2 regions of the Bacillus sp. C-3-6 genome follow, and region 1 is predicted to be linked to the other one. Evidence: a T-box and tRNA genes for the amino acid it is inferred to sense, from the RefSeq annotation. Region 1 holds a T-box; the other holds one or more tRNA genes.
The links. The T-box of region 1 lies ahead of lysS (lysine--tRNA ligase). A T-box ahead of a tRNA ligase gene usually reads a tRNA of that ligase, here a tRNA-Lys.

Region 1 (9,132 bases):
GCAATCTATATCCAACACTACGAATCGTTTCAATCGCACCTTCTATATGTAACGTTTGTAACTTTTTACGCACACGTGTTGTATTTACACTTAATGTATTATCATCAACATAAGATTCACTATCCCATAATTTATTAAGTAACACTTCTCTACTCACAACACGCGGATAATTTTTCATTAATGTCTCTAATAAAATAGCTTCGTTTCTCGTTATATCAATCTCGTCATTTCTAAGTTTCAATACAAGTCTTTCAGGATATAAACAAAGACCTTGTTGCTCAATCATTCGCTCTTCTAGTTTCGGTGCATAATCTCCATATGCACGTCTTAAATGACTACGAATTTTCGCCACTACAACTTCATAATGAAAAGGCTTCGGAATAAAATCATCGCCACCGTTTTCTAACGCCATAACTTGATCCATCGTGCCTTCACGGGCCGAAATGAATAGTATCGGACATGTTGAAACTCCGCGAATTTGACGACACCAAAAGTACCCATCAAAACTCGGTAAATTAATATCTAATAAAACTAACTCTGGTTGTTCTTCTAAAAAAATGTTTAATACATTTTGAAAGTCCGATACAATAACTCCTTGATAACCATATTTCGCAACATGTGTCGATAATAGTTCTGCAATTTTCATATCGTCTTCTACAATCATAATTTTGACCATTATTGAACTCCTTTTTAATCCACAATCTCAAATATACTTATATAAAATAAATACTACCTCTTTTCACAAAATCAGTAAATTAAAAAAAGGATGCTTTTATACAAAAGTATCCTTTTTCGTCCCTTATCTATTTAATATGAAATTTACTAAAAATAAATCCTAGTTTCTCCACATAATCCATTCCTAGTTCCATACGCGCTGTTTTCAGCGGATCCACAACTTGGCAAACTTTTAAATTACCTGCTGCCGATAATAAAAGCGTTGCATCAGCTTTAGACATTGCTAATTCTTCATATAAAAATGTCACCATATTACGTACAGCACGATTTGCTGCATCATCTAACAATTTCTCTGAAGCAATCGTCATCATTTTTTCTTTTTGAATAGCCATTGGTAATGGCCATTGTTTTCCTTTTATCGTTTGAACTGTTACCGTTACCTCACCAGCAACCTCTACACCACTAACACCAATTTCACCATCACCCATTGCTGCGTGTAAATCACCTAATGCTAATAGTGCTCCTGGGACATTAACTGGTAGTAGTAATGTTGTTCCTTCTTTAATTTCTTTACAGTCCATATTCCCGCCGTGATCATGCGGTGTGCCACATGAAATGCTCTCTTCTTTCGGTGCAGTACCAATTACCCCAATCATTGGATTAATCGGGATTTGTAGTTCACTTGAAAACAAAACATATTCATTATGTATTGGGACAATTTTCACTGTATTTTCATTTAACTCATCACCCATTACACCAAGGTTTGCACCTGTAGTTAAAACGCCCTGCTCTGCAATTTCAATTTTTTCAATCGTTACGACTAATATATCGCCAGGTTCTGCTCCTTTAACATATACAGGTCCAGTCGCTGGATTAATTCGGTTCCAATCTAATTCTTGAAACACAACATCTTCAGAATCGATTTGATTTTCAAAGCAATCATATGTTTCAAATACAAGACTGCTCCCAATTTCTACTTCCATACACGGCTTATTTTCTGGTGACATTGAGTAAATGATATGGTCTTTATGAATTCGATACATAATACCTCTCCCTTTTATATTTATCTACTATTACTAATTAGCTTTTTTTATACAAGCTCCTCTTAAAATTAAATGTTATTTTTATGTAAAAAAGCACGCAGATTGTTTTATAACATACACTCTTTACTATAACAGAAAGGTGGTATCACTATGCCCCTTATTCCATACAACGAAAGTGATGTTGATTTACTAGCTCGATTAATTCGTGCTGAAGCTGAAGGCGAAGGTCGCCAAGGTGAGGAGTTAGTTGGATGCGTTGTAGTAAACCGTGTATTTTGTGATTGCTTAGATTTTAAACAACTCCGTACCGTACGAGACGCTGTATATCAAAGCCCCGGCGGATTTGAAGCAGTACAATATGGATATTTTTATCAACGCGCTCGTGAATCAGAAAAAGAAATCGCACGAAAAGTTTTACAAGGTCAATGGCGCTGGCCTGCACGATGGGCTCTTTGGTATTTCCGTCCAGTTGGAGCTTGTCCGCCTGAATGGTATAATCAGCCATTTGTAGGACAGTTTAAAAGCCATTGTTTTTATGAACCAAGTGGTGATGAATGTCCGAAAATGTATTCACGATAGTAAAATTTGCAACGCAAGTACTTAGAAATTTTGGTACTTGCGTTGCTTTTAACTGTGTTTTAGAAATCTAATAGTGTGATGAAATTTTCTATGCCTACTACATGTATTAATAATGGTATACGAGGACCATTTGATTGATTCATAATGAGCTTATATATAATAGTGAATAATTGTTTTTGATTTTCTTTCATTATTTTTTTATTTTCATGATGACAAATCGCATATAATTGCTCCATTAAGTTAGAGTAATCTTTATTAGAACGAAGTATTTTACAAACTTCTACTAGCCATTCTTTCTGCCTTTCATCTAATGTGTAGTAAAACTCTGCATTTTTCTCCTCATTTACCGCGATTAATTTTTCAGATTGAAAGTTTCTTATCCAATACTCTGCGCGATTACTTATCGCTCTCATTTCATCTAATGCATAGCTCCTATCTATTTTCTTTAATATCTCCTGTAAAATAGTTGAATCAAAATTTAATAATGGTAACGTTCCTGCTACTTGATTAAATTTCGGATATTCTTTAAACTCGCTATCAACTTTAGAGATTTTAATTGCATTAAATAAATCTTCATTTTTGAGCGTTTTATTTTCATAACTATCTTTCAATCGTTCATACTCTGTATAATTACGAATCACATCTTCATCCAACCCAATATGAAAAGCAGCGCCTGGTTTGTATTTTGCAAACATAAAGAGAATTACTTCTGGTATATACACTTTCAATATATCGCTTGGTGTAATACTATTCCCTGAAGAACTAGACATTTTTTCATGATTCCCTTTAATACCAATGAAATCGTAAGCAACGTAATGAGGCGCTTCTCGATTGAATATTTTCCTTGCAATTTCTTTTGATACATTATAACTACCCGTTTCTGATGAATGATCTCTACCGCCCGGTTCAAAAATAACATCCTCTATCATCCATCTCATCGGCCAATCGATTTTCCAGTTTAGTTTCATTTTATTTGTATTTAATACGGATAACTCTTTTTCATTTCCGCATTCACATTCATACCGGACTGTTTTTAATACTTCATCAAAATGTGTAATAGTTGTTGTATCTTTTCCGCATCTCTCACAATATAATGTAGCTGGATAAAAGCTCTCTCGCTCTTCTTCACTACACTCTCCAGTTTTAAAACCCATTAAAATATCATATATTTCTTTTCGTTTATACAAGGCCTCTAATATATTTTCGTTATACCTTCCTCTTCTATATTCATCATGTTGATAAATAAATTCTACTTCAATTCCAAATGCTTGAAGCGATTTTTCAAACTCTTTTTCAAAATGCTCCGCATACGAGTTATGACATCCATACGGATCTGGAATATCACAGTATGGCATACCAATATACTTTGCAAAAGATGGATCAATATTTTTTGGAACTTTTCTAAACCTATCATAATCATCCCACGAAAATATAAAACGAGTCTTTTTCCCTAAATCTTGAAGTGCTCTTACTACGAAATAAGTCGTTACGATTTCACGAAAGTTCCCAATATGAACAGAACCTGACGGACTAATTCCAGATGCACAAACAAACATTTCTTTATTTGGATGTTTCCTAATTAATTCATGTGCTACTTCATACGCCCAATGCATATATTACTCACCTCAATTATTTTTTGTTTCTCATTTCCAGTTTTATGCAACAAAAAAACTCCCACCCCCAAGATTATTCATCTTGAGGACGAGAGTTGTTAGCTTCGCGGTACCACCTCAGTTTGTTAATATGTCACCATATTAACCTCTTCAGGTACGGCAAAATATGCTTATACCCTATCTCTATAACGGGAGAACCCGTCGCACCATCCCTAAATAAATTAGTTCCTTGCGCAGCTCCAAGTCTTTTTTCATTAAGATGTATACCGCTCTTTCTCAGCTACCAGAGCTCTCTGTACGTATTCTTTCTTAACTACTCTTCTCTTCTATGCCTTAAATATTAGTTTTTTAATATGATAATTTATAACACTTTTATTGTCAAACTTTTCCGAATCGAAATCGTAAAATTATCTAAAAAAATTCTTTATCGCTTCTAATTGAATTTTGTGGCTACACTCATCACAACAATATGCCCCTTTTGGTTTCTCTTTAAATCGCTTATATTTTTCACTACCTTCGTAAACACGAAATATATTCTTACAAGAAAAGCAAACAATCTCATAAAACATCATATGCATTTTCCTCTCCGTGTTTATAAACCTTTTAATCACTTGAGAAGATTAGTTTTCTAGAGCACAAATCATAATATCCTCTGACTAAAAGGTTTACCTCTATTCTTATCGAATTATATTAATATCTTATAACGCGAGGTGAACATCTTGTTCAGTAATATAGACTTAGTTTTAAATGTTAAAGCAAGTTTAGCTGAAGGACCATGTTGGAATGAAAAAAAGCAACTTTTATATTGGGTTGATATTATGGAGAAAAAATTATGCATATATAATCCTACTACCAATACGAACCGAGTAATCGCTCTCAATCAACAAATCGGCTGTGTTGTTCCATATTTAGAGGATGTACTACTCTTAGCTATGGAAAACGGCTTTTATTCTATTAATGTAAATACAGAAAAACTGACACATATTTTTGACCCCGAACCTCATTTAATAGAAAATCGTTTCAATGATGGAAAATGTGATCCAGCTGGTCGTTTCTGGGCAGGTACTACAGATACATACGGTATGAATGCTGCAGGTTCCTTATATTGTTTACATAATAATTTGAGTGTAGAGAAAAAAATTTCACACGTAAATACTTCAAACGGAATCGCTTGGTCACCTGATCATACATACTTTTACTTTATAGATACACCTACTAAAAAAGTGGTTCGCTATCAATATAATATACGTACTGGAGACATTCATAATCCAAGTGATGTAATCATTTTCTCTGAAAATGATGGTCTACCTGATGGTATGACAATTGACGAAGAAGGTTGTTTATGGATTGCACATTGGGGAGGTTCAAAAATAACTAGATGGAATCCCTCTACTGGAGAACAAATATTAAGTATTCCAATTCCTGCGTTATATGTAACATCATGTACATTTGGTGGGCCTAACTTAACTGATTTATATGTTACAACAGCCAGAACAAGAATGACGGATGACGAATTAAAAGAGTATCCACATGCTGGTGGTATTTTTCGAATTCAAACAAATATAAAAGGTTGTCCTACATATGAATTTTGCAATAAAAATATTGGAGTTGAAACAATGTGAACCGTATCGATTACATAAGACAAGAAGAAAAGAAATATCACGACCTTTGCTATGAACAATATAAACTGTTTGAAGCTGGCTCTTGGCTTTTCAAACCAGTTAAAACGGTTATGGACTTGATGAACCACTTTGACGGACAAAACAACTTGCAAGTACTTGACCTTGGCTCTGGCGTCGGTAGAAATAGCATTCCAATTGCACAAAAGATTAAAAATGCTAGCGGAACTGTTACATGTGTTGATTTACTTAATTCCGCTTTAACAAAGCTACAAATTTATAGCAAAGAACATGACGTATTCGAGGTTATAAAAACAGAACAAGCAGCAATTGAAAACTATCATATTAGACCTAATACTTATGACTATATCGTTGCAGTATCAAGTTTAGAGCATGTTAAATCAGAAGAAGATTTAAAAAACGTGCTCCAATCTATAAAAAGAGGTACAAAAAACGGTGGTATTAATTGTTTAATTATTAACTCTAACATACAAGAAATTGATTTAAAAACGAATGAAGAATTAGAGGCTTTAATTGAAATTAATCTCCTAACTGAAGAAATGATACGCCTATTAAAAAGTATTTATAAAGGATGGAAAGAAGTAAAAGTTGAAATAAAAGAATTAGCTTATAATATAGTTCGTAATGAAAGACACATTCGATTAAAAACAAATGCCATTACATTTGTCATTCAGAAATAATACTATAAAAAGTAAGGATATTTCCTCATATATTCATAGGAATACCCTTACCTTTTATTTTCATAAAATTATTTTGTTATTAGTTTTCGCATCATTTAAAATATAATTTTCATTCGACATACTACTCAGCTATTAATTGAATTCATTAACTGGAAGAAATATTCTGCTTCATGAGTCTCATTCAATTTATACCATGAATGAAGTGTATCCGGCGCAAATACATCTAATTTTTTAAGTACTTCCATGGCAAATTCTAGAGGCGCTACACCCGATGCAGTAATAAGGTTTCTACTAGACGCTACAGGTCCCACTTCATAAAAATTTTCTCCTTTATAAGTAGGACAAACCATTTTCATATACTCTAAACTATTACTTGTGTGATTTATAGAATCCAAGTAACCGTAATTTGCAAGACCTATAGTTGCACCGCAAATTGCCGCTACAATTGTACCAAGTTTTAAAGCTTCACCAACTGTTTTCAAAATAGGTTTATGTATTTCTTCACTCCAAGTATTCCCTCCAGGTAAAATTAATAAATCGTTACTTTCAAGGATACATTCATCTAGGGAAATATCCGGCTTTATATTCAAGCCTCCCATTGAAATAATCGTTTCTCTATTTATTCCAACTGTTACTACTTTAAAAGGCGCTACATCTTTTTTGAAATATCTTCCTGTATTAAGTTCAGCAATTAAATGTCCGTACTCCCAATCAGACATCGTGTCAAATACATATAGATAGGCTTTTCTTGTTTGCATTCAATAACACTCCATTCATATGCTACACTCTTAATTAAAACGAGTGTTCTTTTCAGTTTAACATTTTATGCAATATTTATGGTGTAAAATTCCAAATAAAAGAGCACTTGTTTCCGCAAGTGCTCTTTTCGGGGATTTTGAGATACCCTATTAACGAAAGTTAAGGTTACTTAAAGTTAAGAGGTATTTATACTATATGCTTGTCCTTTTTATTTGTGCATGATCAATATATAAACATCTTTAGAAATATTTAAAAACTTTTATTTATAGTTCCTTCTGGCATTTTATCATTAAGAAATTGATTGAAGGCTTATTTTCCATGTGCTTATTTGGTTCATCAATTTCGGAAACTTGTACTAGTCCATATTTATTAAAATCTCGTTTTATAGATTCAGAATTATAGAAGAACATTTTTACTCCTTCCATTATTTCGAAATAGTCTTTATCCAACTGTTTTCCCTTGCCAAACATTGGAGCTTTTTGAGAAACAGTTGTGAAAACCATATATCCACCTGGTTTTAGCTGATTATAACAATCTTTAATAAATTGCTCTCTCTCCTGCTTATTCAACAAATGTAGAAGTGCATGACTATATATACCATCATATGATTTGTTATCAAAAGGCATCTCATTTACCGAACCGTGATAGATACTAATATCTTCTAGGCCATTTTGCATTGCTAAATTAATGGCTGTTTTTGAAATTTCAATACCTGTTACATTTATACCATTATCGATAAAAACATTTGCATTTCTTCCATATCCAATACCCGGAACTAATATATCCTTAACGTTCTTTTCAAGAAAAAAATCTTTTGTCAAAATTGCAGATTCTGTAGGTTCAAATCCCCACATCGTTTGTTTTTCAATAAAACTTGATTCCCAAAATTCCATTATGTATCTATCTCCTTATTTTCAATCCATTTTCAGTATCAAATTAAAAGCATTTTTGTATTTGCTATACAGTTTTTTCTTCTATTCATACCACTTACCTTAGTCATCGTAGCTCCATTGAATATAGCATAATAATAAGCCTATATCTAATATAAAGATTGGTGAAAAATCTACCCTATTTTATTAATCTTTACGTTTATTGAAAATAAAAAAACAGCCAATATTTTTATTGTAGTATTGGCTTTTTCTCACGAGAAATTATCTTTTTATATTGTACCGATCTAATACTTTTTCTAACATTTCTAAAGTTATTGGTTGTGCTTTTTTTATTAATTGATAACCAATACGACCATTCGGTTCAGCTGTAACTTTTTGTAAAATCTTCAAATCATGAATTCCTTTTTCTCTTAATTGCATATAAAGTTGTTGTTCCGACATTTTTGCCTGCATCAAATTCTCTTTTACAATCTCTCCGTTTTCAACAATTATAATGCTACTTCCATTTAAAAATTCTTCCACCTTCCTTAATTTCAATTCAAAGAAATGAATGATAAGTAATATGCTTGCAAATATGATAGCCGCGAATATAGATGGGACTACTTTTCTACTTAATACAGGTTCTACAATAATACGGCCAATTGATACAACTATAATGATTTCAGCTCTTGTCATTTGGCTGACAGATGTACTACCTGTCATTTTCAAAACAATTATTCCAGTAAGAGTTAATATAATACTTTCCCAAATTATATTCATAATAACCCAATCCTTTAATGGTGTATTTTACTATCATTCCCATTAAAGGTGTGTTTTACTTACCTATTAAGTTGTTAAATCCTTCAGACCAAGATGGAAATAAAGGTATCCAACCATACTCTTTACGTGCCTTATTATTGGAAGCTCCTCTTTCCCAACTATTTTTCCCATCTTGAACTTTAGGCTGAGGTGCACCTATCGCTGCTGCATATATTGGTAACCATTCTTTACTAGTTGCTGGATAATTATCTACAGTATTTACGATTCCTGAAGGCCAATTAAGAGCTAGCATAGTAGCTCTTGCAGCATCTTCAACATGTATAAACGAGCTTATCCCGTCTGATGCGATAATTTCATTATTACGAACTTGATTTGCTATTAATCCGTTTTCCGCATACCATGTTCCTGGTCCGTATAATGTGCCGTAACGAAGTATAACCGATTCAGGTAACTCAGTAACAGCTTTTTCTAATTTCAATATGCCATTAACAGTG
Region 2 (9,132 bases), 2.3 Mb from region 1:
GCTATCTAAAATCGCATTGCGAATGTCTTGATTTAATTCAATCTCGCCATTTTCATCTTGATACTTTTGAATTATATTACGGATTACAAGTGGTTGCTCATCGATTTCTTTAAGCATGAAATGAGGGTATGTTCCTTTTTCAATATCACTTGCATCTAATTCCGCTGTAAACGGTGCACGTTCAATCGTTTCACCTTGTAAGTTTTTAATTGTAATACTTTCTTTCGTTACGATTACGATTTCTTTATCCATTAACTCAATAAATTGATCTGTAACTTGTAACATCGCCATAGCGTCGCTCGCCACAACATTAAAGTTGTCACCAACACCTACTAATAGCGGGCTTTTGTTTTTAGCAACATAAATCATGTTTGGATTTTCAGCATCAAGTAATCCGATTGCATAAGAGCCATGTAAAAGAGATAGCGTATTACGGAACGCTTCTTCTACACTTAATCCTGTGCTCACTTGTTGTTCCATAAGCTGTACGATAATCTCTGTATCTGTTTCACTTACGAACGTTACATCTTGTAAATATTCCTTTTTCACTAATTCATAGTTTTCAATTACACCGTTATGAACTAGTGTAAAGCGTTTTGATGTACTTTGATGCGGATGCGCGTTTACTTTACTTGGAACACCGTGTGTAGCCCAGCGTGTGTGTCCGATACCTACGCTTGCTGCTACGTTCTCATCTACGATTTCACGAAGTTTTGCGATACGGCCTTTTTCTTTGTATACAACAACACCGTTCTCTGCTTGTACTGCAATACCTGCTGAATCATATCCACGATATTCTAGCTTTTCTAAACCTTTTAATAAAATTTCCTTTGCATCTTGCTCTCCAATAAATCCTACGATTCCACACATGTTTAGTCGCCGTTACAAATGCTTACACTGCTCTGCGAACATGTAACGACATAGTCCGATACCATTTTTATTTATACTAAAAAAACGGATTACATATTGCTAGCCCTGTAAGCTTGTAACGGCTTTCACCTTCCTCTCGATTGGGTTTAAGTCCGTATATACTTATACAGCTAGTTTTCATCCGTTCCTCTTCTCTCATCACACTTTCACCTTTGTCCACTAAGTCACCTTAATGATTTAAGTAAAAGTTTGCGGTTGTGATGAACAACCGGGAGTCATCCGCCGAAATCTCGATAAACCCCACCTCGTCAACTACACTATTTGTAGTTCTGGCGCTTTTATAATTCACAATATTTCCTTTGAGAAAAAGAACAAGACCATCTTATAACAAACATGGATAAACCGTCAATGAAATTTTTTTCATCGTCTATAAAACATATGAAAAAGGAGCACTTTTTGTGCTCCTTTTTCATATAAATTCAGCTAATTACTCAGCGCCAACTTCGGCTTTCACAACTTCTACAATGCGATGTACATATGCATCACAAACTTCTTGTGTTGGTGCTTCTGCCATTACACGAATAAGTGGCTCTGTTCCAGATGGACGAACAAGAATACGGCCATCACCGTTCATTTCTTCCTCTACAACACGAATAATTTCTTTAATTTTTTCATTTTCTAATGCTAATTTTTTATCTGTTACACGAACGTTTACTAGCAATTGTGGGAATTTCGTCATTTCTCCTGCAAGCTCAGATAATGGTTTTTTCGTCATTTTCATGATGTTTACAAGTTGAAGTGCACTTAACATTCCGTCACCAGTTGTAATGTAATCAAGTAAGATAATATGGCCTGATTGTTCTCCACCTAAGTTGTAACCACCGCGTTTCATCTCTTCCATTACATAGCGGTCACCAACTGCTGTTTTATCACTTGTAATATTGTTTGCTTCAAGTGCTTTGTAGAAACCTAAGTTACTCATAACAGTTGAAACAACTGTATTATGTTTTAATTGACCAGTTTCTTTCATGTACTTCGCACAAATAAACATAATTTGATCACCGTCAACGATGTTTCCTTTTTCGTCTACAGCAATTAAACGGTCGCCATCGCCATCAAAAGCAAGTCCGATATCCGCACCTTTTTCTTTTACCAATTCAGCTAAGCCTTCTGGATGTGTAGATCCTACACCCTCGTTAATATTCATACCGTTTGGAGAAGTTCCCATTGTTGAAATATCAGCTTCTAGGTCTGCAAATAAGTATGGAGCTAGAGACGAAGTTGCACCATGTGCACAATCTAAAGCGATATGTAGGCCAGAGAAATCTTCTTCAACAGTTTGTTTAATGTACTGTAAATATTTTTGTCCACCTTCAAAGTAATCACTCACTTGTCCAAGATTAGTACCTGTCGGACGTGGTAGTTCATCAACTTCTTTGTCTAATAAAGCTTCAATCTCAGCTTCTTGCTCATCTGTTAATTTAAAGCCGTCTGAACCAAAGAATTTAATACCGTTATCTTGTACTGGATTATGAGATGCAGAAATCATAACACCTGCTTGTGCATCTAGTGCTTTTGTTAAATAAGCAACGCCCGGTGTAGAAATAACGCCAAGGCGCATTACTTCTGCTCCAGTTGATAATAGACCTGCTACTAAAGCTCCTTCTAACATATGACCAGATACACGTGTATCACGACCGATAATTACTTTTGGACGATCTGTATCTTTTGTTAATACATAACCACCAAAACGCCCAATTTTGAAAGCTAATTCAGGTGTTAACTCCTTATTTGCAACTCCACGTACTCCATCTGTACCAAAATATTTACCCATTATGATTCGCTCCTTTTTCTTGCTCTTTTTGATTATGGTTATCTACCGTTGGTTCTTGACTATTTTCTTTATCTTTATCTTTATCTTTATCTTTATCTTTATTTTGATTACTTTCCTGTTCCGTTTCTTTTTCTTGATTGGATTCAGGATTTTTTGGCTTCTCATTTTGATTTTCTTGATTGGTGTTTGAATCCGGTTGTTGACCGTTACCCTGTACTTCTTTATCTGGTTTTTCTTTCTTTACAATAGTAACTTTAGCACTTTTTTGTTTTGGCTCTATTGAAATATTACCAGGACCACTCACTTGAATAGAAATATCTTTCGTCCCTGAAGATACATTTTGCAAATTAATTACCGCTGTTATTTGGGCAGCTGTTATTTTATCTACTATACTTGCTTCTCCTGAAATATCAACACTTATCTTTCCATCTTGCGGCGAAATTAGCTGAGCCGTAACATCTTTAGAAAGTCCATTTTTTTGGATTGGGATGCCATCAATCGTTTTTGTTTTCGTTTGTTTTGTTTTTTGCACTCCCACTGAAACCTTCACTTGATTCGGTTTTGCACTGGTTACACCCTTGGGTAATAAAACAGAGGCATCGAATGTTGTAGACTCTGTCAATTGACTAAGATCTACTTCGACCCCCTCTAGCGATTGTATATTATCCAAAATATCTTTTGGACCAGCTATCGTTACCTCTCTTGGCTCGACACTGATATTTGTAACTGCCAATCCTTCTGCTAAACTCCCCTTCTTCGTATACGTTACAGGAACAGTTTTTTCAGTATTATTGGCTGTAGTTTGCGTTGCCACATTCAACGTTACACTAATTTTAGATGGACTTGTTCTTACATTTAAACGTTTTCCTTCTTTATTGTATAATGTAACTTCGGGCGTTTTTGTAACAGTTTTATTAACACCTTTTAAATCAACATACGCTTTGGCAGATGAAATGCTTTCAATTTCTTCTTTCGTCCCAACTACCTCAACAGTATCCGGTTTAATGCTTGATTTTTCGAGAGTAGCCCCCGCTGGCATTTGATCCTCATTTGATAATTTCAAATCTACATGAACATATTTTCTCGCCTTTTCATGAAGAGTAACTTTAATTGTTGATGGCTGAACTGTTCCTTTCACATCGTCTGGAAGCCCGTTCGTTTTTAAAGAAATCTCATAAGTTCCTTTTGGACTATCTCGCAAATCAATTGGTATGTCAAATTGTTTTTTTGCTTTTGCTGTAGCAACTGATGCTTTTGGGCCTTCTAACTTCACCTTAACGCCCTCTGCTGGAATACCACTTACAATATATTTCTCCTCATCATACTTAAGATTAATCTCATAATTAGTTAATGTTTCTTTCGTATCATTTGCAAAAGGTAATATACCTGATGTCGTATTTTTCTCAGTTAACGTCGCTGACATAAAAAGCATACACGCCAATAGTAATGAGATCCCTTTTAAAAACCAATGATTCTCCATTAACTTATCCATGACGCTTTCTCCTCCAATTCCATAAAGACGAAGAAGTCGTTTTTTCGTTCCCACTAAATTCAGCTAATAACATATCCTTCAGCTGTTCTGTCTTCAAATCACGATGCAACTTACCATTTTTCGTTAAAGAAATTTGACCAGTTTCTTCAGACACAACTACTGTAATACTATCAGTAACTTCACTAACTCCCATTGCAGCACGATGTCTAGTTCCTAATTCTTTAGAAATAAACGGACTTTCTGATAATGGAAGATAGCATGCTGCTGCTTTAATTGTACTTCCTTGCATAATTACCGCTCCGTCATGAAGAGGTGTATTTGGAATAAAAATATTAATAAGTAATTCCGATGATACGTTTGCATTAAGCGGAATACCCGTTTCCACATAATCACCCATACCGGTCTCTTTTGACAAAGTAATTAATGCACCAATTCTACGTTTCCCCATATATTCGGTTGCTTTTGCTATCGCTGTTGCAACCATTTCAGGTTCATCATCCTCATGCGTTCCAACACGCGAAAATAAACTCCCGCGCCCTAGCTGCTCAAGTGCTCTTCGCAATTCTGGCTGAAAGATAATAATAACGGCTAAAAATCCCCACGTTAATACTTGTTCAGTTAGCCAAGATAGCGTACGCAATTCAAGGAAAATACTGATCATCTTAACGACGATAATAACTGTAATCCCTTTTAAAAGTTGAACAGCTTTCGTCCCTCGGATTATAAGAATTAGCTTATATATAATAAACCATACAATGGCAATATCTAATGCCGTACTAAGATATTTCAAAATGGTCGTATCTTCAAAAGGCATGCTATCCCTTCCTCCTACTTACGAGCAATTCTATCCGTATATTGAAATATTGTTTTATGCTCTATCTGTATGTATTTCCAACAACTAGTTAATTATACCATACATGAAACAAACGACAATTACAAACAACCCCCTTTAGCTCAAATTGGTAAGATGTCAAACATTTTTATTGTACAGTATAATATAAATCATTATTATACGCTTATTTTCAAATAAAAAAAGCAACTTCTCAGTTGCTTTTCTTACATTTATTTTAGTTTTTCACCGAATAAAGAACCCATTAAAGCAACTGCTGTTGTTGCCGTTCTATTTCTCTCATCTAAAATCGTATTTACCTCAACAAATTCAGCAGATGTGATAATATCCGCTTCTGCCAACATTTCCATCGCCAAGTGGCTTTCACGATAAGATAGACCACCAATTACAGGCGTCCCAACACCTGGTGCATCATGAGGATCAAGACCATCTAAATCTAATGATAAGTGTACACCATCAGTATGAGATAAATATGCGATTGTTTCTTCCATAACAGCCGTCATCCCCATACGATCAATTTCATGCATTGAGAACACTTTAATACCTTCATTGCGAATGAAATCTTTTTCTCCTTCATCCAATGCACGCGCACCGATAATTACGACATTCTCTTTTTTCACCTTTGGATATGCTCCATATAAATCTACAAGTGAAGAATGTCCATAACCTAAACTTGCTGCAAGTGACATACCGTGAATATTTCCAGATGGTGAAGTTTCCTCTGTATTTAAATCACCGTGTGCATCATACCAAATAACACCTAAGTTTTTATAATGTTTTGCTACACCAGCTAATGTACCGATAGCAATACTATGGTCACCACCTAATACAAGTGGAAAACGACCTTCTTCTATAATATGATCCACCTTACTTGCTAATTCATTACATACAGTTGCAACTTGTGTAAGGTTTCTTAATTTTGTATTTTCATCTATCTCTTTTTCTCTCTCTATACGTATATCTCCCATATCTTTAACGTTATATCCAATTTCTTCAATTCTTTCAATTACCCCTGCATAACGGATTGCGCTCGGTCCCATATCAACGCCACGACGCATCTGCCCTAAATCCATTGGAACTCCAATAACTGAGATTTCTTTTTTCATAGATAGTATCCCCCTTCTGTGCCTTCACTAAATATTTTAAATCTTTTATATAGTCTGACTCAACTCGACATTTTTCTGTATGGATATACAAATTATTCACTTATATTCACGTTGAAAATCAAATTTCAAGACTATTCTATGTATAAAGTTAACTTAATGAAACAATCACAATCACTATTATTAAATAATAATAAAAAAACACCCCTACATTTAGAAGTGTTTTTCTGACGCTATTTTCCATACTGTTGCAATATTCTTCGTTGTCATTTCAATATTTTCTTCTGCTACTCTATATGCTTCTTCTAGTGTCATCGGTCTCGTTGTAATACTAAATACCGCATCTATTCCTTTCTCGTACACGGCTGAATAATCAGATGATACAGACCCTCCAATAGCAATTACAGGCACAGAAAAACGTTTCGCACGCCCCGCAACACCAACAGGAGCCTTCCCATATGCAGTTTGTTCATCTATTCTACCTTCACCAGTTATAATGAGATCTGCATCTTCTATATGTTTATCGAAATTTGTATAATCCAATACAATTTCAATGCCCCTTCGCAAGTCTCCCTTTAGCACTGAAATAACAGCCGCTCCCATTCCTCCTGCTGCCCCTGCACCAGGTATTTCAGATACATCAGAAGATACATATCTTTTAAGGATATTCGCATAATGTTTTAAATTCTCATCTAGCTCTTTCATCATCTCTACATTCGCACCCTTTTGTCTCCCAAATACGAAAGATGCTCCCTGCATTCCGACTAATGGATTATCCACATCACATGCCGCTTCTATCTTTACCCCCTTTAAGCGTGGGTCCATTTGTGAAAAATCAATAGCAACAATCGAATGTAACGTACCTCCAGATGGATCTATTACTTCACCCTTGTCATTTATAAATCTTACTCCTAAAGCTGCTAACATGCCTGCCCCACCATCGTTTGTAGCACTTCCTCCAAGTCCTAAAATTATGTACTCCGCCCCTTGATTTAGCGCATGTAATATAAGTTCTCCTGTTCCTTTTGTCGTTGTAATAAGTGGGTTTCGCTTTTCAACTGGAACGTGCTGTAATCCTGATGCTGCTGCCATTTCAATAAAAGCTGTCTTTTTATCTTTAGACACGCCATAAAAAGCTTGTACACTTTCTCTAAGCGGTCCTGTCACACTAATTGATATAATTCTCCCCCCTGTAGCATCAACAAGCGATTCAACCGTCCCTTCTCCTCCATCTCCAATTGGTATTTTCACATACTTTGCATTAGGAAAAATTGCTCTAAAACCTCTTTCAATAGCTTCACATACTTCTATAGCTTTTAGGCTTTCTTTATATGAATCAGATGCAATAACAACTTTCACAATTATCCCCCATCCCTTATTTTTACGTTTTCTTCATTTTAAACGATAAATATAAAAGTTGTCTTTTTAAACACAAAAAAGCTTACATCATATGATGTAAGCTTTTTCTATTTAGATGGAGCCTAGCGGGATCGAACCGCTGACCTCCTGCGTGCAAGGCAGGCGCTCTCCCAGCTGAGCTAAGGCCCCTTAGTAATAAAGCGGAAGACGGGATTCGAACCCGCGACCCCAACCTTGGCAAGGTTGTATTCTACCACTGAACTACTTCCGCGAAAATGGTGAGCCATGAAGGATTCGAACCTTCGACCCTCTGATTAAAAGTCAGATGCTCTACCAACTGAGCTAATGGCTCGTAAATGGCTGGGCTAGCTGGATTCGAACCAGCGCATGACGGAGTCAAAGTCCGTTGCCTTACCGCTTGGCTATAGCCCATTAATATTTACTAGTATGGTTATCTTCTCAAAAAAATAAACCCTTTCAGGTTATTTTTAAGAAAATGGTGGAGGGGGGCAGATTCGAACTGCCGAACCCGAAGGAGCGGATTTACAGTCCGCCGCGTTTAGCCACTTCGCTACCCCTCCGACATTTAAACATATATGGTGGAGGATGACGGGATCGAACCGCCGACCCCCTGCTTGTAAGGCAGGTGCTCTCCCAGCTGAGCTAATCCTCCAAAAGTGGTGACCCGTACGGGATTCGAACCCGTGTTACCGCCGTGAAAGGGCGGTGTCTTAACCACTTGACCAACGGGCCAAAAATTTAAAAACTTTTCCAAGCTTCCAACCGGGCTTGAACCGGTGACCTCTTCCTTACCATGGAAGTACTCTACCAGCTGAGCTATGGAAGCATAATGGCTCCGCAGGTAGGAATCGAACCTACGACCGATCGGTTAACAGCCGATAGCTCTACCGCTGAGCTACTGCGGAATAATACAAGCCTGGCAACGTCCTACTCTCACAGGGACAAGGTCCCAACTACCATCGGCGCTAGAGAGCTTAACTTCCGTGTTCGGTATGGGAACGGGTGTGACCTCTCTGCCATCATTACCAGACTTTTATCATTATACACATTCTTTTCAGAATGTCAAAAGGAATTTTAAATATATATTCCTTCAAAACTAGATAACATTGCTACATATTATATGGTTAAGTCCTCGATCTATTAGTATTCGTCAGCTCCACATGTCACCATGCTTCCACCTCGAACCTATCAACCTGATCATCTTTCAGGGATCTTACTAGCTTACGCTATGGGAAATCTCATCTTGAGGGGGGCTTCATGCTTAGATGCTTTCAGCACTTATCCCTTCCGCACATAGCTACCCAGCTATGCCCTTGGCAGAACAACTGGTACACCAGCGGTGCGTCCATCCCGGTCCTCTCGTACTAAGGACAGCTCCTCTCAAATTTCCTACGCCCACGACGGATAGGGACCGAACTGTCTCACGACGTTCTGAACCCAGCTCGCGTACCGCTTTAATGGGCGAACAGCCCAACCCTTGGGACCGACTACAGCCCCAGGATGCGATGAGCCGACATCGAGGTGCCAAACCTCCCCGTCGATGTGGACTCTTGGGGGAGATAAGCCTGTTATCCCCGGGGTAGCTTTTATCCGTTGAGCGATG

Region 2: it encodes a tRNA-Lys, which carries the amino acid that the T-box ahead of lysS (lysine--tRNA ligase) is inferred to sense. The anticodon was not compared.

The regions. Positions count from the first base shown of each region.
Region 1 covers NZ_CM137247.1:2,424,677-2,433,808, reverse strand. The annotation lists gene ACW0JX_RS12395 (response regulator transcription factor) at 1-676, opposite strand, end outside; gene ACW0JX_RS12390 (acetamidase/formamidase family protein) at 804-1,718, opposite strand; gene ACW0JX_RS12385 (cell wall hydrolase) at 1,869-2,297, shown strand; gene lysS (lysine--tRNA ligase) at 2,357-3,910, opposite strand; T-box leader at 3,992-4,248, opposite strand; gene ACW0JX_RS12375 (DUF2197 domain-containing protein) at 4,318-4,488, opposite strand; gene ACW0JX_RS12370 (SMP-30/gluconolactonase/LRE family protein) at 4,630-5,532, shown strand; gene ACW0JX_RS12365 (class I SAM-dependent methyltransferase) at 5,529-6,230, shown strand; gene ACW0JX_RS12360 (type 1 glutamine amidotransferase family protein) at 6,356-6,988, opposite strand; gene ACW0JX_RS12355 (class I SAM-dependent methyltransferase) at 7,253-7,882, opposite strand; gene ACW0JX_RS12350 (DUF421 domain-containing protein) at 8,141-8,638, opposite strand; gene ACW0JX_RS12345 (NAD-dependent epimerase/dehydratase family protein) at 8,694-9,132, opposite strand, start outside.
Region 2 covers NZ_CM137247.1:155,013-164,144, reverse strand. The annotation lists gene glmS (glutamine--fructose-6-phosphate transaminase (isomerizing)) at 1-870, opposite strand, end outside; partial or broken gene ACW0JX_RS00965 (hypothetical protein) at 883-1,069, opposite strand; gene glmM (phosphoglucosamine mutase) at 1,358-2,704, opposite strand; gene ACW0JX_RS00955 (CdaR family protein) at 2,697-4,196, opposite strand; gene cdaA (diadenylate cyclase CdaA) at 4,189-5,010, opposite strand; gene rocF (arginase) at 5,259-6,152, opposite strand; gene ACW0JX_RS00940 (glycerate kinase) at 6,363-7,508, opposite strand; tRNA gene ACW0JX_RS00935 (tRNA-Ala) at 7,625-7,697, opposite strand; tRNA gene ACW0JX_RS00930 (tRNA-Gly) at 7,708-7,779, opposite strand; tRNA gene ACW0JX_RS00925 (tRNA-Lys) at 7,785-7,860, opposite strand; tRNA gene ACW0JX_RS00920 (tRNA-Gln) at 7,866-7,940, opposite strand; tRNA gene ACW0JX_RS00915 (tRNA-Tyr) at 8,006-8,089, opposite strand; tRNA gene ACW0JX_RS00910 (tRNA-Val) at 8,106-8,181, opposite strand; tRNA gene ACW0JX_RS00905 (tRNA-Glu) at 8,187-8,261, opposite strand; tRNA gene ACW0JX_RS00900 (tRNA-Thr) at 8,283-8,355, opposite strand; tRNA gene ACW0JX_RS00895 (tRNA-Asn) at 8,360-8,434, opposite strand; rRNA gene rrf (5S ribosomal RNA) at 8,444-8,559, opposite strand; rRNA gene ACW0JX_RS00885 (23S ribosomal RNA) at 8,650-9,132, opposite strand, start outside.